2 regions of the Mesorhizobium sp. AD1-1 genome follow, and region 2 is predicted to be linked to the other one. Evidence: riboswitches for the same ligand, from Rfam matches in the RefSeq annotation. Region 2 holds a riboswitch; the other holds the start of a gene.

Region 1 (8,893 bases), on a different contig from region 2:
CGCTGCGCGCCGTCGGCTACGGCACCGAAGCTCAGCCTTGGCCAATCGTGACCGGTCAGGACGCCGAGACCGCTTCGGTCAAGCTGATCATCTCGGGCGAGCAGTACTCGACCGTGTTCAAGGACACCCGCGAACTGGCCAAGGCCACCGTCCAGCTCGTCGACAAGGTGCTCTCGGGCGGCAAGCCGGACGGCCTCGATGAAAAGACCTACAACAACGACGTCAAGGTCGTTCCCTCGATCCTGCTGACGCCGCATGAAGTCGACAAGTCGAACTACCAGGCGCTGGTCGTCGACTCCGGCTACATCAAGGCCGACGAACTGAAGTAATCCCGGTTACAAAGTCAGGGGGTCCTGCGCAACGCAGGGCCCCTTTTCGTTCACCAGCGAGCCCGGTATTGTCACCGACCTCGCCGGCAATGTTTGCCGAGCTCTCAAGGAGCGGTAGTCCCCATGGCCCCGACGATTTTGGAGATGCGCGACATCACCAAGACGTTTCCCGGCGTGAAGGCGCTGTCGAACGTCAACCTCAGCGTCGAGGAAGGCGAGATCCACGCCGTGGTCGGCGAAAACGGCGCCGGCAAGTCGACGCTGATGAAGGTGCTGTCGGGCGTCTATCCCTCCGGCACCTATGACGGCCAGATCATCTTCCAAGGCCAGGAATGCCAGTTCAAGGGCATCCAGGACAGCGAACACAAGGGTATCGTCATCATCCACCAGGAGCTAGCGCTGGTGCCGATGCTGTCGATCGCCGAAAACATCTTCCTCGGCAACGAGCACGCGAAATTCGGCGTCATCGACTGGGATGCCAACGAGGCGCGCACCGCCGCCCTGTTGAAGAAGGTGGGCCTCAAGGAGGACCCCAAGACACTGATCACCAATATCGGCGTCGGCAAGCAGCAATTGGTCGAAATCGCCAAGGCGCTGAGCAAGGACGTCAAGCTTTTGATCCTCGATGAGCCGACAGCGTCGCTCAGCGAGAAGGACAGCCAGGCGCTGCTCGACCTGCTGCTCGAATTCAAGCGGCAAGGCATGACCTCGATCCTGATCTCGCATAAGCTCAACGAGATCAACCGGGTCGCCGACAAGGTCACCGTCATCCGTGACGGACGCACCATCGAGACGCTGGCCAAGAAAGATATCTCGGAAGACCGCATCATCACCTCGATGGTCGGCCGTTCGCTCGACGACCGCTATCCGCCGCGTGAGCCCAAGATCGGCGAGATCGTGTTCGAGGTGAAGAACTGGTCGGTCTATCACCCGCTCCATGCCGAGCGGCAGGTGATCAAGGGCATCGACATCAATGTGCGCAAGGGCGAGGTGGTCGGCATTGCCGGGCTGATGGGCGCCGGGCGCACCGAATTCGCCATGAGCCTGTTCGGCCGCTCCTATGGCCGCCGCATCACCGGCGAGGTGATGCTCAAGGGCAAGCCGGTCGATGTCTCGTCGGTAAGCAAGGCGGTTCAGCACGGCATTGCCTACGTCACCGAGGACCGCAAGACCTACGGCCTCAACCTCATCGACCATATCAAGCACAACATTACGCTGGCCAATCTCGGCGGCGTGTCGCGCCACAGCGTGATCGACGACATGCGCGAGCTCGCCGTCGCCAACGACTATCGCAAGAAGACCAATATCCGTGCGTCCAGCGTCTATCAGATGACCGGCAATCTTTCCGGCGGCAACCAGCAGAAGGTGGTGCTGTCGAAATGGCTGTTTGCCGACCCTGACGTGCTGATCCTGGACGAGCCGACACGCGGCATCGATGTCGGCGCCAAGTATGAAATCTACACGATCATCGCGCGCCTTGCCTCGGAGGGTAAGGCGATCGTGGTCATCTCGTCGGAAATGCCGGAATTGCTCGGGATTACCGACCGCATCTACGTCATGAACGAAGGGCGCATGGTGGGCGAAATGCCGGCGGCGGAAGCAAGCCAGGAAAAAATAATGCGCGCCATCGTCCGGGGAGAAGGAAAAGCAGCATGAGCACCGAAACCGCCCCCGCCCCGCAGGGCAATGTCGCCGAGGAACAGCGCCCGCGCATCGCCGTCTCGGCGCTGGCGACGAACCTGCGCGAATACGGTCTGATTATCGCGCTGATCGTCATCATGCTGTTCTTCCAGTTCACCACGTCGGGAACGCTGTTCAAACCGGTCAACCTCAGCAATCTGGTGCAGCAGAACTCCTTCATTATCGTGATGGCGCTGGGCATGCTGCTGGTGATCGTATCGGGCTATATCGACCTCAGCGTCGGGTCGGTCGCCGGCTTCATCGGCGCGCTGGCGGCAAACATGATGGTCATCTGGCAGCTGGGACCGCTCAGCAATCCGCTGGTGGTTTCGATCGTCTGCCTGGTTGCGGGTGGCTTGATCGGCGCCGCGCAAGGCTATTGGATCGCCTATCACCGGATACCGAGCTTCATTGTGACGCTGGCTGGCATGCTGATCTTCCGCGGCATCTGCCAGGCGCTGCTCGGCGGCGGCTCTTCGGTCGGCCCGCTTCCGGACGACTTCAAAATGCTCAGCTCCGGCTTCATCCCTGATGTGATCGGCCCGCTGACGCTCGTCCCGCCGGTGGTGAACGCGGCCGGCAAGACCATCCTGGGCAGCGGCGTGACCCTGCACATGACGACAGTCGTGCTCGGCCTGATCGCCGTGCTGGCCTATGCCTATTTCGGGGTGAGGACGCGTCGCAAGCGCGAACGCCATGGCTATGAGGCCGAGCCCTTTGCCCTGTTCGTCGTCAAGACGCTGGTCGCCAGCGCCCTGGCGCTGTTCCTGGTCTATGAGTTCGCCAGCTACAGAGGCCTGCCGGTCGTGCTGCTCGTCATGGGCGTGCTGATCTCGCTGTTCGTCTTCGTCACCAAGCGCATGACCATCGGCCGCCGTATCTACGCCATGGGCGGCAATGCCAAGGCCGCGCAGCTGTCAGGCATCAACACCGAGCGGCTGACGCTGATGGTGTTCATCAATATGGGCGTGCTGTCGGCGCTCGGCGGCCTGATCATCGCGGCGCGACTGGGACAGGCGGTGCCGGCCGCGGGCCTCGGCAGCGAGCTCGACGTCATCGCCGCCGTCTTCATCGGCGGCGCCTCGGCGATGGGCGGCGTCGGTCAGGTCATCGGCGCGGTGGTCGGCGGCTTCATCATGGGCGTGATGAACAACGGCATGTCGATCATGGGCGTCAATGTCGACTGGCAGCAGGTGGTCAAAGGCCTGGTGCTGCTCGGCGCCGTGATCTTCGACGTCTACAACAAGAACAAGGCTTGAACGGACTTAAGAGCAATTCCAGGAAAAGTGTGAAACGGTTTTCCGCCCGGAATTGCGCCAAGACAATGAGTTAGAGCGGTTCGCCGTTTCCGTGAAACGGTGAACTGCTCTGGTCGAGGAAAGCAGGAGGCATACGATCGCGACGCTGCCGGCAACCCGCCGGTAACAGAAGTCCCTGAGGGACCAGGCCCGCGAGCGCAATCCGAACTGAGAATTTAAACCGTGGCATGGACGAGGTCCCGGCCGCGCTGAGCAAGGTTTGCCGTTTTGGCAGCCCTGCCAAGGCAAATGAGAGAGGATTCATCATGCTGATCTCCCAGATCCTTGACGACGCCGAGACCATCCGCGTCGTCGCCCGCAATGGCGGCAAGACCCGGATCATCAATGGCGCCCGCAGCGTCTATTCGCTGGCGATGGAGGCCGCCCGCACCGGCGTCGGCCTCGTCGCGCTGATCGAACGCAAGGGGCTTGGCGAGACGGTCGATCTCGAGGCCGCTTACAAGAAGGGGCGGCTGCTGTCGCCGATCAATCACCCCGATCCGGCGCATCTGCACCTGACCGGCACCGGGCTGACGCATCTCGGCTCCGCCGCGACGCGCGATTCCATGCACAAGAAGCTGAGCGCCGACGGCGAGGAGCAGCTCACCGATTCCATGAAGATGTTCCGCATGGGGCTGGAGGGCGGCAAGCCGGCGAAAGGCCAGATCGGCGTGCAGCCGGAATGGTTCTACAAAGGCAACGGCACGATGGCGGTGGCGCCAGGCGCCGCACTCCTGTCACCGGCCTTTGCCAAGGACGCCGGCGAAGAGCCCGAAGTCGCCGGCATCTATGTCATCGGCGACGACGGCGCACCTTTCCGCGTCGGCTTCACGCTGTCGAACGAGTTTTCCGACCACGTCACCGAGCGCGTGAACTATCTGTTCCTCGCGCATTCCAAGCTGCGCAACGCCTCGTTCGGGCCGGAGATCCTGATCGGCGACCTGCCGTCCGACATCCGCGGCACCTCGCGCATCGTGCGCGACAGCGAGGTGCTGTGGGAAAAGCCGTTCCTGTCCGGCGAAGCGAACATGTCGCACACCATCGCCAATCTCGAACATCATCATTTCAAATACGCGGCTTTTCGCCAGCCGGGTGACGTGCATGTGCACATGTTCGGCACGGCGACGCTGTCCTTCGCCGACGGCATCACGACCGAGGCCGGCGATGTCTTCGAGATCGAGGCCGGGGATTTCGGCCTGCCGCTGCGCAACCCGCTCGAGATCGAGCAGCCGGTGAAGGTGGCTGTGAAGGCGCTTTGAGAGCGCGCCTTTTCCTTCTCCCCAAGTGGGAGGTGGATCGGCGCGTTAGCGCCGAGACGGATGAGGGGTGTTCCAGCGGAGTGAAACGTTGGCGTTCCCTGGAACACCCCTCATCCGTCGCCTCCGGCGACACCTTCTCCCACAAGGGGAGAAGGAAAAAGGCGCCTCTGCCTCAATAAATATCGAAGTCGAAATACTTGGCCTGGATCTTCTTGTAGGTGCCGTCGGCAACGATCGCGTCGATGGCTGCGTTGAGCTTGTCGCGCAGGGCCGTGTCGTCCAGGCGCACGGCGATGCCGGCCTGGGTCTCGGTGCCCTTGACGTCGCCGACCAGCTTGCAGCAGCCGTCGCTTGCTTTCTTCAGCCAGTCCATCAGCACGAACTTGTCCGAGATCACGGCGTCAAGACGACCGTTGGTCAGGTCGGTGATCGCCTCTTCCTGGGTGGGATAGAGTTTGGCCTCCGCGCCCGCCTTGCCATATTCATTCTGGGCATAGTCGGCCTGCGTGGTCGAAGCCTGGGCACCGACCGTCTTGCCGGCAAGGGCCGCCGGTTCGGTCGAGGTGAGATCGGTGTCCTTCGGCGCCACCAGAGCCAGCGGTGTCGTATAATATTTGTTGGTGAAGGCGACCTGCTTCTTGCGCTCCTCGGTGATGCTCATCGAGGCGATGATGGCGTCGAATTTCTTGGCCTGCAAAGCGGGAATGATGCCGTCCCAGTCCTGGGTAACGATCTCGCATTCGACCTTCATCTGCGCGCACAGGGCATTGGCGATGTCGATGTCGAAGCCTTCGACCTTGCCGTCGGCGGTGATGGTGTTGAACGGCGGATAGGCACCCTCGGTGCCGATCTTGATTTTCTCCGCCGCCTGCACCGACGGAGAGCCGGCCAGCATTGCCAGCATGGCAGCGCCCGCCGCCGATATGACCCATTTCGAAAATCGCATTTTCTTGGTTCCCCTTGAACGCCGCCAGCTTGACGGGCGGCAAGGCAGCCAAGCATGGCGAGCCGGTACAGGCAAGTATTTTGCCTTGGGGCAATGAGGGTCAGCGCGCGGCGCGGAAATGCTTGGACAGCTTCAGGCCCTGCGCCTGGTAGTTGGAGCCGAGATCGGTGCCGTAGAGCGCCTGCGGCCGCTTCAGCATATGCTCGTAGACCAGCCGGCCGACGATCTGGCCGTGGTCGAGGATGAACGGCACTTCATGGCTGCGCACTTCCAGCACCGCCCGGCTGCCGGTGCCGCCGGATGCGGAATGGCCGAAGCCCGGATCGAAGAAGCCGGCATAATGGACGCGGAATTCGCCGACCAGCGGATCGAAGGGCGTCATCTCGGCGGCGTAGAGCGGCGGCACATGCACCGCCTCCTGGCTGACGAGGATGTAGAATTCATCGGGGTCGAGCACCAATTCGCCGGCGCCGCTCTTGTGGATCGGTTCCCAGAAGTCGACGACTTCCTGGGCCGCGCGCTTGTCGACATCGACGAGGCCGGTGTGATGCTTGCCGCGATAGCCGACCAAGCCGCTTTGATCGCCGTTGAGGTCGATCGACAGCGCGATGCCGCCGCCGGAAATGTTCGGCGGCTCGGTGGCGACAAGCATCTGCGTGCGATGCAGGTCGTGCAACTCGGCTTCGGAGAGCAGCGCATTGCCGGTGCGGAAACGGATCTGCGACAGGCGCGACCCGGTGCGGACGACGATCGGGAAGGTGCGCGGGCTGACTTCCAGAAAGAGCGGGCCATGATAGCCGGCCGCGATCTTGTCGAACTCGTGGCCGCGATCGGTCATGACGCGGGTGAAGATGTCGAGCCGCCCGGTCGAACTCTTCGGATTGGCCGAGGCTGAAATGTCCGCCGGCAGCGCCAGGCTTTCAAGCAGGGGCACGATGTAGACGCAGCCGGTCTCCAGCACCGCGCCCTCGGCCAGATTGATCTCGTGCAGCTGCAGCCGGTCGAGCTTTTCCGAGACCTTGTGATTGGGGCCGGGCAGGAAGGAGGCGCGCACCCGCCAGGCCTTGTCGCCGAGCCTGAGATCGAGGCTGGCCGGCTGGATCTGGTCGGTGTCGAGCGCACGCGCCGACTTCAGCGCGCCGGACTGGAACAGCGCCGATATGTCCTGGTCGGGAAGAATGCCTGTCTGCCGCAAGGCTCCACTCCTGCTTGGTACAAACCTCTTAATGAAGCCGGCAATTGACGCAAGCGCGGTGCGGGTCTAAAGGGTCGTTATCCCGTGGTGATTTGGCCGGTCGGCTTGCAGCCACGTTAAACAAGTCGCTAAAGGACCGTCGGGCCGCAAGGCCGTATGGACCGGTTGCGACTTTCGCGGCCGGTTTTTTTGTGTCTGGAAGAAAAGCGATGAGCACCAAGAAGCGCAACTGGAAGCCTCAGACGGCACTCGTGCACAGCGGAACGCTGCGTTCCGGTTTCGGCGAAACGTCAGAAGCGATCTATCTCACCCAAGGCTATGTCTACGAAACGGCGCAAGCCGCCGAAGCCCGTTTCAAGGGCGAAGAGCCGGGTTTCATCTATTCGCGCTACGCCAATCCGACCGTCGACATGTTCGAGAAGCGCATGTGCGCGCTGGAAGGTGCGGAAGACGCGCGCGCCACCGCGTCGGGCATGGCCGCGGTGACGGCCGCCCTTCTGTGCAGCGCCAAGGCCGGCGACCATATCGTGGCGGCGCGTGCGCTGTTCGGCTCCTGCCGCTGGGTGGTCGAGACGCTGGCGCCGAGATACGGCATCGAGGCGACGCTGGTCGACGGCACCGACATCGCCAACTGGGAAAAGGCGGTCAAGCCGAACACCAAGCTGTTCTTCCTGGAAAGCCCGACCAATCCGACGCTGGAAGTGGTCGATATCGCCGCTGTCGCTTCGCTTGCCAATTCGATCGGCGCCAGGCTGATCGTCGACAATGTCTTCGCCACGCCCCTGCAGCAGAAGCCCTTGCAGCTCGGCGCCCATATCGTCGTCTATTCGGCGACCAAGCACATAGACGGCCAGGGGCGCTGCCTCGGCGGCGTCATCCTGTCGGACAAGAAGTGGATCGACGAGAACCTGCACGATTATTTCCGCCATACCGGCCCAAGCCTTTCGCCTTTCAACGCCTGGACGCTGCTGAAGGGCCTGGAAACGCTGCCGCTGCGCGTACGCCAGCAGACGGAAAGTGCCGGCCGGATCGCGGATTTTCTGGCCGAACGGCCGGAAATCGCGCGCGTCATCTATCCCGGCCGCGCCGACCATCCGCAGGCCGACATCGTCAAGAAGCAGATGTCGGGCGGCTCGACGCTGATCTGCCTGGACGTCAAGGGCGGCAAGCAGGCGGCCTTCGCCTTGCAGAACGCGCTCGACATCGTCCTGATCTCCAACAATCTCGGTGACGCCAAGAGCCTGATCACCCACCCGGCGACGACGACGCACAAGAATCTCAGCGACGAGGCGCGCGCCGAGCTCGGCATCGGGCCGGGCACGCTCAGGCTGTCGGTTGGCCTGGAGGATGCCGACGATCTGCTCGAGGACATCGCGCAGGCGCTGAAGGCCAGGTAGGAGGCCTTCAGGCGCCGGACGGCGTCTCTTCCAGCTCGGCCGTCTTGGTGCCGATGGTCATCGCATTGCCGCGCCAGTCGACGGCGCCGCCGAGCCAACCGCGCCCCCACATCGCCGGCAGGATCAGGTCGCGCGCCATGATCGCGGCGACCATGCGTGGCGACAGGTACCAGCCCTTGGACCAGGCCAGGGCGCACTCCGGAAGATAGAAGGCCGCCAGCACGGCAAGGGCGGTTGCCCAGAGGCTGAAACCGGCGCTTGCCGCCGCAAGAAACGCAAGCACCAGCGGCACCACGGCGCCGGTCAGGATTTCGGGTGCGAAGAACAGCGGGAAAGTGACGCGGCGCAGGCGCGCCCAACGGGCCTGACGCGACCAGATCTCGTCAAACGAGCGCCGGCCAAGCGGCTGCTCGAAGGGGGCGGCGACGAGATTGACGCGCAGGCCGAGACTGTTCACCAGCTTGGTCGCAGCGGCATCCTCGGCGATCTCGGCGGCCAGCGCGCGGATGCCGCCATTGGCGTCGAGCATCGGCTTGTTCCAGAGCATGCTCTTGCCCTGGGCAAAGCCGAGGCCGAGCGCCTCGCCGGCATACTGCCAGCGCGCCTGCAGCGTGTTGAGGAAAGCGCATTCGACCTCGGCCCAAAAGCCGGCCGGCCGCGAGCCGATCGGCGTCGAGCAGACAAGGCCGGTGCCGGGCCGCCAGGCAGCCATCAGGTGCTGGATGTAGTCCCTCGGCATCAGCACGTTGGAATCGGCCAGGACGACCCAGTCGTGCCGCGCCGCTTCCC
Region 2 (8,893 bases):
CCTTTCTCTACACCACATCACAGTCGGCGCGACGCTATAAAAAACGACTGCCCCTGTCACCCACCGTGCCGGTACTCAATCCAGGCGAGACAACGAATCCCCGCTCTTAGCGTTCCAATTGCAACAGCACCGCCGCACATAGCATTACGAATCACCATGGAAGCAACCCATCATGACAGATAGCATACATCTCATTACCTCAGACGTAATCGCTTAGCGCTCGGCCTTTGGTCAGATTGCCCATGCAGAGGCCGGCAACTCGGCTTCGATGACAAGGGAGTTCAGTCATGGCCGCTTACGCCGTCGCCCATATGCGCCAAGCCACAATGGGTCCGCAGATCGTCGAATATCTGCATAGGATAGATGCCACGCTGGAACCTTTCGGCGGCCGTTTTCTGGTCCATGGCGGCGATGTGGAGGCGATCGAGAACGACTGGCCTGGCCATCTGATCATCATAGAATTTCCCGACAGGCAGCATGTGCATGGCTGGTACAATTCGCCGGCCTACCAAGCGATACTGGCGCTGCGCACGGACAATTCGGAGGCCGATGTGGTGTTCGTCGACGGCGTCGAACATCCGCACAAGGCCACGGATGTTCTGGAGCAATCGCCGGATCAAGGATCAATTGGACGCTGAACTGCGGTTCAAGGAATGGCGGTACAGCGTCTAGCTATGCCCAACATAGTCTGGCACCGTTTCGATTTTGTCGCGAACCATGCCAGTTGCGAAACTGAACTGGCCCCAAAACGCCAAACCATAAAATGCCTGACCGACAATCAGAGAAAAGGGAACCTGCCAAAGCGGCATCCCGGTTTCCCGGGCATGGCCTACGATCCGTCGTGTCGTGCGCCATGACATGGTGAGCCACCGGCTGAAGGACTTGACTATCCGTCGCGTGCGGCTCGGCGAATTGAGCGCAACGAACTTCCGGTCGGCGTCGCGACCTGTAACCAGGGCGCGCCAGTAAAAGAACCGCCAGCCCCGCGGCGAATAGTGATAAACGCGTGCGTTGACATTATGAATTTTGTGGCCCTCCCGCAGCAGTTCGCGCATCAGCAAAGTGCAGGAAACCTTGAAGCCGTTATGTTTTGGAAAAGGATGGCTGAGGATCCACTCGCGTCGAAACGCTACATTGTTGGCGTTGATCGCTCGCTTCGAGGCAAATCGCCCGTCACCACGGGCCATCGGGAAAAACCAGATCAACGCAAAGGTTCTTGAAAAGAAGTCGTCGTATGAAAGGTATGTATATCCGTTTGCGCAGATAACTTCAGAGTTTTCAAAGGGTTCAAGCAGTCCTGATAGCCACCCTGGTTCCGCGACCACGTCGGAATCCAGAAAGATGACGATATCTCCGTCCGATGCCAGCATACCGTTGTTCTTCAGGTCGTAATATCGGCCACCAGGGAAAGCTGTGAAGACGAGTTCGGCAACCTGACCGAGCTGCGGGGCCTCATTCGAAATCTCACGACGCAACGCCTCTTTGTCCGACTCTGCTCCGCCGTGAGAGATGACGATCCTTGGTCGCGCTGAACCGGTTGCTGAAACCGATGAGAGTTCCCGAGCCAAGGCCTTCATCCCAACGCCGATCTCGTCCCAGTCGATCGATTTTGCATTCTCCATTTCGACGACGAGTGAAAAGGTTGCGCGTTCTTCGACCATTTTTGCCCCCCCGAGCCGTCAGTGTGGCTATAGCCACACTAGCCCGCTGTCAAACAGTCGACGCCAATTTACACTGGTTCGCGATCGTCATACAGGGCGACTTTGCTCGGCGGCAAACACACTGTTGCTTGGCGAGTCGGGTCTTTGATCGGTGCGGAAATTACCGTTTCAGCAAGAACACTGCCTGCTGGCCGAAGAAGTTCCAGAACCACCACGGCATCGACAGGCCGATCTTCTGGCCGGCGGCGTCGAGGGCGGTTGCCTTCTCGACTGTCGCGCCGAGTTCGTCGCACAGATTGACGAAATCGCGGATGGTGCAGAAGTGGATGTTGGGCGTGTCGTACCAGGAATAGGGCAGGTCCTTGGTCACCGGCATGCGGCCGTTGAGGAACAGCGACAGGCGCACACGCCAATGGCCGAAATTGGGGAAGGAGACGATGGCGCGGTTGCCGATCCTGAGCAGTTCGTCGAGCACCAGCTTCGGGTTGCGGGTGGCCTGCAGCGTCTGCGACAGGACGACGAAGTCAAAGCCCTTGTCGGGATAGAATTCGAGATCCTTGTCAGCGTCGCCCTGGATGACCGAGAGGCCGCGCGCCACACATTCGTTGACGCCGCGCTGCGACAGCTCGAGTCCACGACCGTCGACCTGCTTGGTGTCCTGTAGCAGTTCGAGCAGCGAGCCGTCGCCCGAGCCGACATCGAGCACGCGCGACTGTGGCGGGATGAGGTTGGCGACGACTTCGAGGTCGACGCGCTGGTCGCGGTTGACGCTCATGGCTTCGCCTCCCGCCTGGCGCGTGATCCCGATCGGAAAAGCCTGCAATTTTTCGAGATCATGCGCTCAGCCCTCTCGCCCGGGCCGCCGAGCCGATGAAGCCGTTTATCGCGGCAAACAGTTCCGGCTCGTCGAGCAGGAATGCGTCGTGGCCTCGGTCGGTCTCGATCTCGACGAAGGATACCGATGCGCCGGCGGCGTTGAGCGCATGCACGATCGAGCGGCTCTCCTCGGTCGGGAACAGCCAATCCGAGGTGAACGACACCAGGCAGAAGCGGGTTTTCGTGCCGGCGAAGGCATCGGCCAACCGGCCGCCATGGTCTGCGGCGAGGTCGAAATAGTCCATCGACCGCGTCATGTAGAGGTAGGAATTGGCGTCGAAGCGATCGACGAAGGTCATGCCCTGGTGCCGAAGATAGCTTTCGATCTGGAAGTCGGCGTCGAAGCCGAAGGTCAGCGCTTCGCGATCCTGCAGATTGCGGCCGAACTTGCGGTGCAGGGCGGCTTCCGACAGGTAAGTGATGTGGGCGGCCATGCGCGCTACCGCCAAGCCCTTTTCCGGGCGTTTGCCGTGCTCGAAATATTTGCCGCCATGCCAGTCCGGATCGGCCATGACAGCCTGCCGGCCAACCTCATGAAAGGCGATGTTCTGCGAGGAATGGCGCGCGCCGGTGGCGATCGGCAGTGCCGAGAAGACGCGCTCCGGATAGCTCGACGCCCATTCCAGCACCTGCATGCCGCCCATCGAGCCGCCGAGCACGCAGAATAGTTTCTCGATGCCGAAATGGTCGATCAGCATCTGCTGTGCCCGCACCATGTCGCGGATGGTGATGATCGGCAGGTCAAGCCCATAGGGCTTGCCGGTGGCGGGATTGGTCGAGGCCGGGCCGGTGGAGCCAAGGCAACCGCCGATGACGTTGGAGCAGATGACGAAGAAACGATTGGTGTCGATGATCTTGCCGGGGCCGATCAGCACTTCCCACCAGCCAGGCTTGCCGGTCACCGGATTGGTGCTGGCGACGTGCTGGTCTCCGGTCAGCGCATGGCAGACGAGGATGGCGTTGGAGCGGGCATCGTTCAGCGTGCCATAGGTCTGGTAGGCGATCTGGAACGGTGACAGCAGCGTACCGGCGTCCAGCTTGAGCGGCTTGTCGGATCCAAAACGCAAAACCGGGCTCGACGGTTGGTCGACCTCGTTGTTGGTTTTGCGGGCACGCAGAACGGCCATGACATCCATCTCACACTTTGAGCCCACGCATCGCACTCGTCGAAAGTCGATGCCGATACGGGTGTCCGGCCGGCGCGGACAACAAAAAACCGGCATTGCGGTCGCAAAGCCGGTTACAGGATGCAAACGGCCCTTTAGCAAGTTGTTTAACGTGGCTGCAAGCCGACCGGCCAAATCACCACGGAAGTTCGCTCCCCTTCTAGGGCTGTGGCGCGCCGGCGTCAACGGCCTGCCTTGGGCGGGAGGCTGTCGCCTCTCGACATTGCAGGCCACGGCTTGTATTTCCGCTGCGGCTTCCCTCAGGAAGCGTTCTCGACGGATTTTGCGACATGAGCCAGACACCGGACCAGGCACGTCCAACCCCGCGCGCGGGCATCATGGACATAGACGCCTATGTGCCGGGCAAGAGCACGGCGCCTGCCGGCGTCGCCAAGGTCCACAAGCTGTCCTCCAACGAGAACCCGCTCGGGCCCTCGCCGAAGGCGATCGAAGCCGCGCGCGAGATTGCCGGCAAGCTCGACATCTATCCCGACGGCACCGCCAGGCGGCTGCGCGAAGCGATCGCCGAGGTGCATGGCCTCAACCCGCAGAACATCATCTGCTCCAACGGCTCCGACGAGATCCTCGGCCTGCTGGCGCAGACCTATCTGGCGCCCGGCGACGAGGCCGTCATCACCGAGCACGCCTTCATGGTCTACAAGATCTACATCCAGTCGGCGGGCGCCGTTCCGGTGACGATCAAGGAAACAGACGAGCGCGCCGATATCGACGCCATCCTGGCCGCCGTCACGCCGCTCACCAAGATCGTGTTCCTCGCCAATCCCAACAATCCGACCGGCACCTATGTGCCATTCCAGGAGGTGCGGCGTCTGCATGCCGCACTGCCGAAGAACGTGCTTCTGGTGCTCGACGCGGCCTATGCCGAATATGTCCGCCGCAACGACTATGAGGCCGGCATCGAACTGGTCGGCAGCGCAGAGAACGTGGTGATGACCCGGACCTTCTCCAAGATCGGCCTTGGCGGGGCGCGGATCGGCTGGATGTATGCGCCGATGCACATCGTCGACGCCATCAACCGCGTACGCGGCCCCTTCAACGTCAATGCGACGGCGATCGAGGCCGGCATCGCCGCCATTCGCGATCGCGCCCATGTCGAGCGCAGCGTGGCGCACAACGAGACCTGGCTGGCCTGGCTGAGTGAGGAATTCACAAAGCTTGGGTTGCGGGTGACGCCCAGCGTCGGCAATTTCATCCTCATTCATTTTCCCGAGGACCAGAAACATTCGGCAGCGGCGGCGGACGACTATCTGACGGCGCGCGGCTATATATTGCGGCGCGTTTCGGGCTATGGCTTTCCCAACGCGCTGCGCATGACCGTCGGTACCGAAGAGGCCAATCGCGGCGTTGTCGCCGCTCTCACGACATTCCTGAAAAGCTAGAAACCATGACATCACCGATGTTTGAAAAGATCGCGCTGGTCGGCATCGGCCTGATCGGCTCGTCGCTGGCCCGCGTCATCCGCCGCGAGGGGCTGGGCCGTCACGTGGCCATATCAACGCGCAGTGCGGCGACGCTGGCGCGGGCTGAGGAGCTTGGGCTGGGCGATAGCTATAGCACCGATGCGAGAGAAGCTGTCCGCGATGCCGACCTGGTCATCATTTCGGTGCCGGTCGGCTCGTCCGGCGCGGTTGCCGAGGAAATCGCGTCGGCGCTGAAGCCGGGCGCGATCCTCACCGATGTCGGCTCGACCAAGGCGTCTGTCATTGCGCAAATGCAGCCTTATGTGCCTGAAGGTGTCCATTTCATTCCCGGCCACCCGCTGGCGGGCACAGAAAAATCCGGCCCCGACGCCGGTTTCGCCGACCTGTTCGACAATCGCTGGTGCATCTTCACGCCGCTGCCCGACACCGACCCGGACGCGCTGGAGAGGCTGTCGGAGTTCTGGCGGCGCTGCGGCGCCAACATCGACACGATGGATCCCCAGCATCACGATATGACGCTGGCCATCGTCTCGCATCTGCCGCACATCATCGCCTACAACATCGTCGGCACCGCCGATGATCTGCAGTCGGTGACCAAATCCGAAGTGATCAAATATTCGGCTTCCGGCTTCCGCGACTTCACCCGCCTTGCCGCCTCCGATCCGACCATGTGGCGGGATGTCTGCCTGCACAACAAGGACGCCATCCTCGAAATGCTGGCGCGGTTCTCGGAAGATCTGGCGTCGCTGCAGCGCGCAATCCGCTGGGGCGACGGCGAAAAACTCTTCGACCTGTTCACCCGCACCCGCGCCGTGCGCCGCTCGATCATCGAAGCCGGCCAGGACATCGACGTTCCCGATTTCGGCCGTCAGGCGGTCGAGCACCCCGCGAAGGGCTAGGTCTGTCTCAGGCAGGCCAGGTCTGCGCAACCATGGCCAGCGTCTCGGCTCGGTTCGGCGCGCCAAGCCTGCCGCCGAAGCGCAGGCATTTGAGCGCCGCGGCCGCACTGGCAAACCGCAAAGCCTGCTCGACCGGCATGGCTTCCGCCAGCCCGACGGCGAAGGCGCCGTGAAAAACATCGCCGGCGGCGAGCGTGTCGACCGCCTTGATTTTCGGCGCCGCGACATGGCGCACGCAGCCAGCGCGACGGTCGTGCCACCAACTGCCCGCCGCGCCGCCTGTCACTGCGACAAAAGCGTCGCTGCGGCTGGCGAGATCGGCGCAAGCCGTTTTCGGATCGAGCGCCTGGCCGCAGACGATGCGCGCTGCCGGCTCCGAAGCGATGATGTGCGTAGCGAGCGGCAACAACTGCTCAAGGACCTCCAGCGGCGCGGTGTCGGCATCGAGGATCGCCGGACGGCCGATGGCGCGCGCCGCCTTCAGGGCGAGTGCCGCCGCACCCGGCCAGCGGACATCGACCAGAACGGCATCGAATGCCATGAGGTCGGCGACCGGCAGGACGTCGGGATCGGCCTGGGCAAGCCTGTCATAGAACGGCACGATGATGCGCTCGCCATGCGCGTCGACCAGGATGGAGGCCAGCGCCGAGCGGGCACCTCTGACGCGCCGCACGAAGGTGCAATCGACGCCTTCGGCCTCTATGCCGGCGATGAGCTGGTCGGCGACGGCATCGTCGCCGGCACTCGCCCACAGCGATACTTCGGCGCCCAGGCGATAGGCAGCGCAGGCGGCGCTGGTGGCCATGCCCGAGGCGATCTGGACGCCGTCGGAGGCCATGAACTTGCCCTGATGTATGGGCAGCGTCTCGACGCGCAGGATGGTGTCCAGCGTCAAAGCGCCAACGCTCAGCAGCTTCACGGGTTTTGCCATGGCTGAGCTATTCGACCGGCTTGATCTTGCCCAGCGGAATGAAGCCGAGCGAGGCCTTGCCCCTGACCACCTTCAGCGGCATGGACGGTTCGTTGCCGAGCACCGCCAGGGCAGAAAAACCCTGCTCGATCTGGCTTTTCTGCTCGGGTATGGCGGTGCCGAGGATGGCCGCCACCGCTTTCGGGTCCTTCAACCTGATCATCAGGTCGGCGTTGACCAGGCCCTCGGCATCGACCGAGAGCGGTCCCGAAACGGTGATGCGCGCCGTCCCCGACGACAGGTCAAGGTTGCGGATTTCGATCGCCTGGCCACGAAGGCTCTTCACCCGCGTGCCGATCAGTGCGACGCCGTTCTTCAATGTCACGTCGCCGCTGGCATCGAGCGCCGGAAGCACGCGCCCTCCAATTGCGTCGGGGTCGACCTCGAGATCGCCGAAACTGCCGAGATAGTCGACATCCTCGCCGTTGGGCTGCAACTGACCTGATGCCTTGCCGGCACTGAACAGTTGCACCGGATCGGTATCATCGGCCGGATCGGTTTGGCCGGAAAGGCCCTCTGCCTCCAGCGAAATCCGCCGCGGCAGCGGCCACCACAATTTGAAATTGGCCTGCAGATTGTCCCAGTCGATCCACAGCGGCACCATGTCGGGAACGGAGGTCCTGAGCGGGCCGCGCAGATTGGCAACCGGCGACAGAGGCTGGATGATCTGGGCGGCTGCGTTGAAACTGCCGGCTGAGGCCGCAATGTTCTTGGCATCGTCCTCATAGGCGAGGTTGTCGCAGGAGACAGTAAAGCTCAAGGGATAGCCGCTGACCTGGAGATTGGCGCAGCCGGCCTCGACGCCATTCTTGTTGAGCGTGGCAACCGCCTTGTCGGCCTCGCTCCTGACGCGGTCAGCCAGATAGAACCAGCCGCCGCTGTAGAGGGCGAACAGCACGACGATGAATGCTGCAAGCCAGATCAGGCGGCGACGTTTGTTCGGCTGGCGTTCGTCACTTGACGTCATGCTTTGGCTCTCGTTAACGCATGGGTATTGCGGACGGGTAGTCGATTCCGCCAGGTGGACAGACGTATAGTTAGACGGGACGGGCGGAAAAAACACCGGTCCGGGTGCGGTGTTGGCATCTTTTGCAATCAGGCGCGGCGATATGGGCGATTTTTGGGTGTTTGGCTATGGCTCGCTGATCTGGCGGCCGGGATTCGCGCATGTCGAAACACAGCGTGCCCGCCTGCATGGCTACCGGCGCTCGCTCTGCGTCTATTCCTTCGTGCATCGCGGCACGCGCGAGCGGCCGGGGCTGGTGCTCGGCCTCGATCGTGGCGGGTCCTGCGTCGGCCTCGCATTCCGCGTCCCCGGCGACTTGCGCGACGAGGTTATGGCCTATCTGCGCGAGCGCGAGCTGGTCACCAATGTCTATCTGGAGCGTCTGCTCAAGGTTCGCCTCGACGGCGGCGGTACGGTCGACGCGGTGGTTTACATTGTCGACCGCCAGCACGAGCAATATGCCGGAGCGCTCGACGCTGCAGATGCGGCGGCCGTGGTGCGCGGTGCGGTCGGCCAGTCCGGCAACAACGAGGACTATGTGCTGAGCACGCTGGAGCATCTCGAGGCGCTGGGCATTCGCGATCATTGGCTGGAAGAGGTGGCGCTGCAGGTCGCGCCTTTGTGAAGCTGGCTCTGCGGAAAAAGGCCGCCAGGCCTTTGACCTCGTTCAGGCAAGACCTAGGTTAGGCTCCAACCCTCAGCCCGCGGGCGCCAGTTGCCCGCCCAATCATCCCGGAGATCCGCCTTGCAGAAACGTCATCTCGGTCGCACCGACTTGTCCATCGCGCCGCTGGTTCTGGGCGGCAACGTCTTCGGCTGGACTGCCGACGAGAAAACCTCGTTCGACCTGCTCGACCGCTTCGTCGGCGCCGG

The links. A riboswitch is a leader RNA that binds a small molecule or an ion and turns the genes downstream of it on or off. The one in region 2 is predicted to bind S-adenosylmethionine.
Region 1: linked by a shared signal. The riboswitch ahead of LB519_RS02910 (O-succinylhomoserine sulfhydrylase) and the one ahead of metX (homoserine O-acetyltransferase MetX) in region 2 are both predicted to bind S-adenosylmethionine.

Annotation. Positions count from the first base shown of each region.
Region 1 covers NZ_JAIUGP010000001.1:631,065-639,957, reverse strand. The annotation lists gene chvE (multiple monosaccharide ABC transporter substrate-binding protein) at 1-329, shown strand, start outside; gene mmsA (multiple monosaccharide ABC transporter ATP-binding protein) at 453-1,985, shown strand; gene mmsB (multiple monosaccharide ABC transporter permease) at 1,982-3,268, shown strand; gene araD1 (AraD1 family protein) at 3,574-4,566, shown strand; gene LB519_RS02920 (ABC transporter substrate-binding protein) at 4,739-5,512, opposite strand; gene LB519_RS02915 (2'-deoxycytidine 5'-triphosphate deaminase) at 5,613-6,707, opposite strand; SAM riboswitch at 6,782-6,859, shown strand; gene LB519_RS02910 (O-succinylhomoserine sulfhydrylase) at 6,917-8,104, shown strand; gene LB519_RS02905 (ceramide glucosyltransferase) at 8,112-8,893, opposite strand, start outside.
Region 2 covers NZ_JAIUGP010000005.1:186,403-195,295, forward strand. The annotation lists gene LB519_RS12495 (DUF1330 domain-containing protein) at 288-638, shown strand; gene LB519_RS12500 (glycosyltransferase family 2 protein) at 669-1,661, opposite strand; gene metW (methionine biosynthesis protein MetW) at 1,822-2,436, opposite strand; gene metX (homoserine O-acetyltransferase MetX) at 2,495-3,664, opposite strand; SAM riboswitch at 3,779-3,856, opposite strand; gene hisC (histidinol-phosphate transaminase) at 3,994-5,103, shown strand; gene LB519_RS12520 (prephenate/arogenate dehydrogenase family protein) at 5,109-6,044, shown strand; gene LB519_RS12525 (sugar kinase) at 6,052-6,975, opposite strand; gene LB519_RS12530 (DUF2125 domain-containing protein) at 6,983-7,981, opposite strand; gene LB519_RS12535 (gamma-glutamylcyclotransferase) at 8,124-8,645, shown strand; gene LB519_RS12540 (aldo/keto reductase) at 8,766-8,893, shown strand, end outside.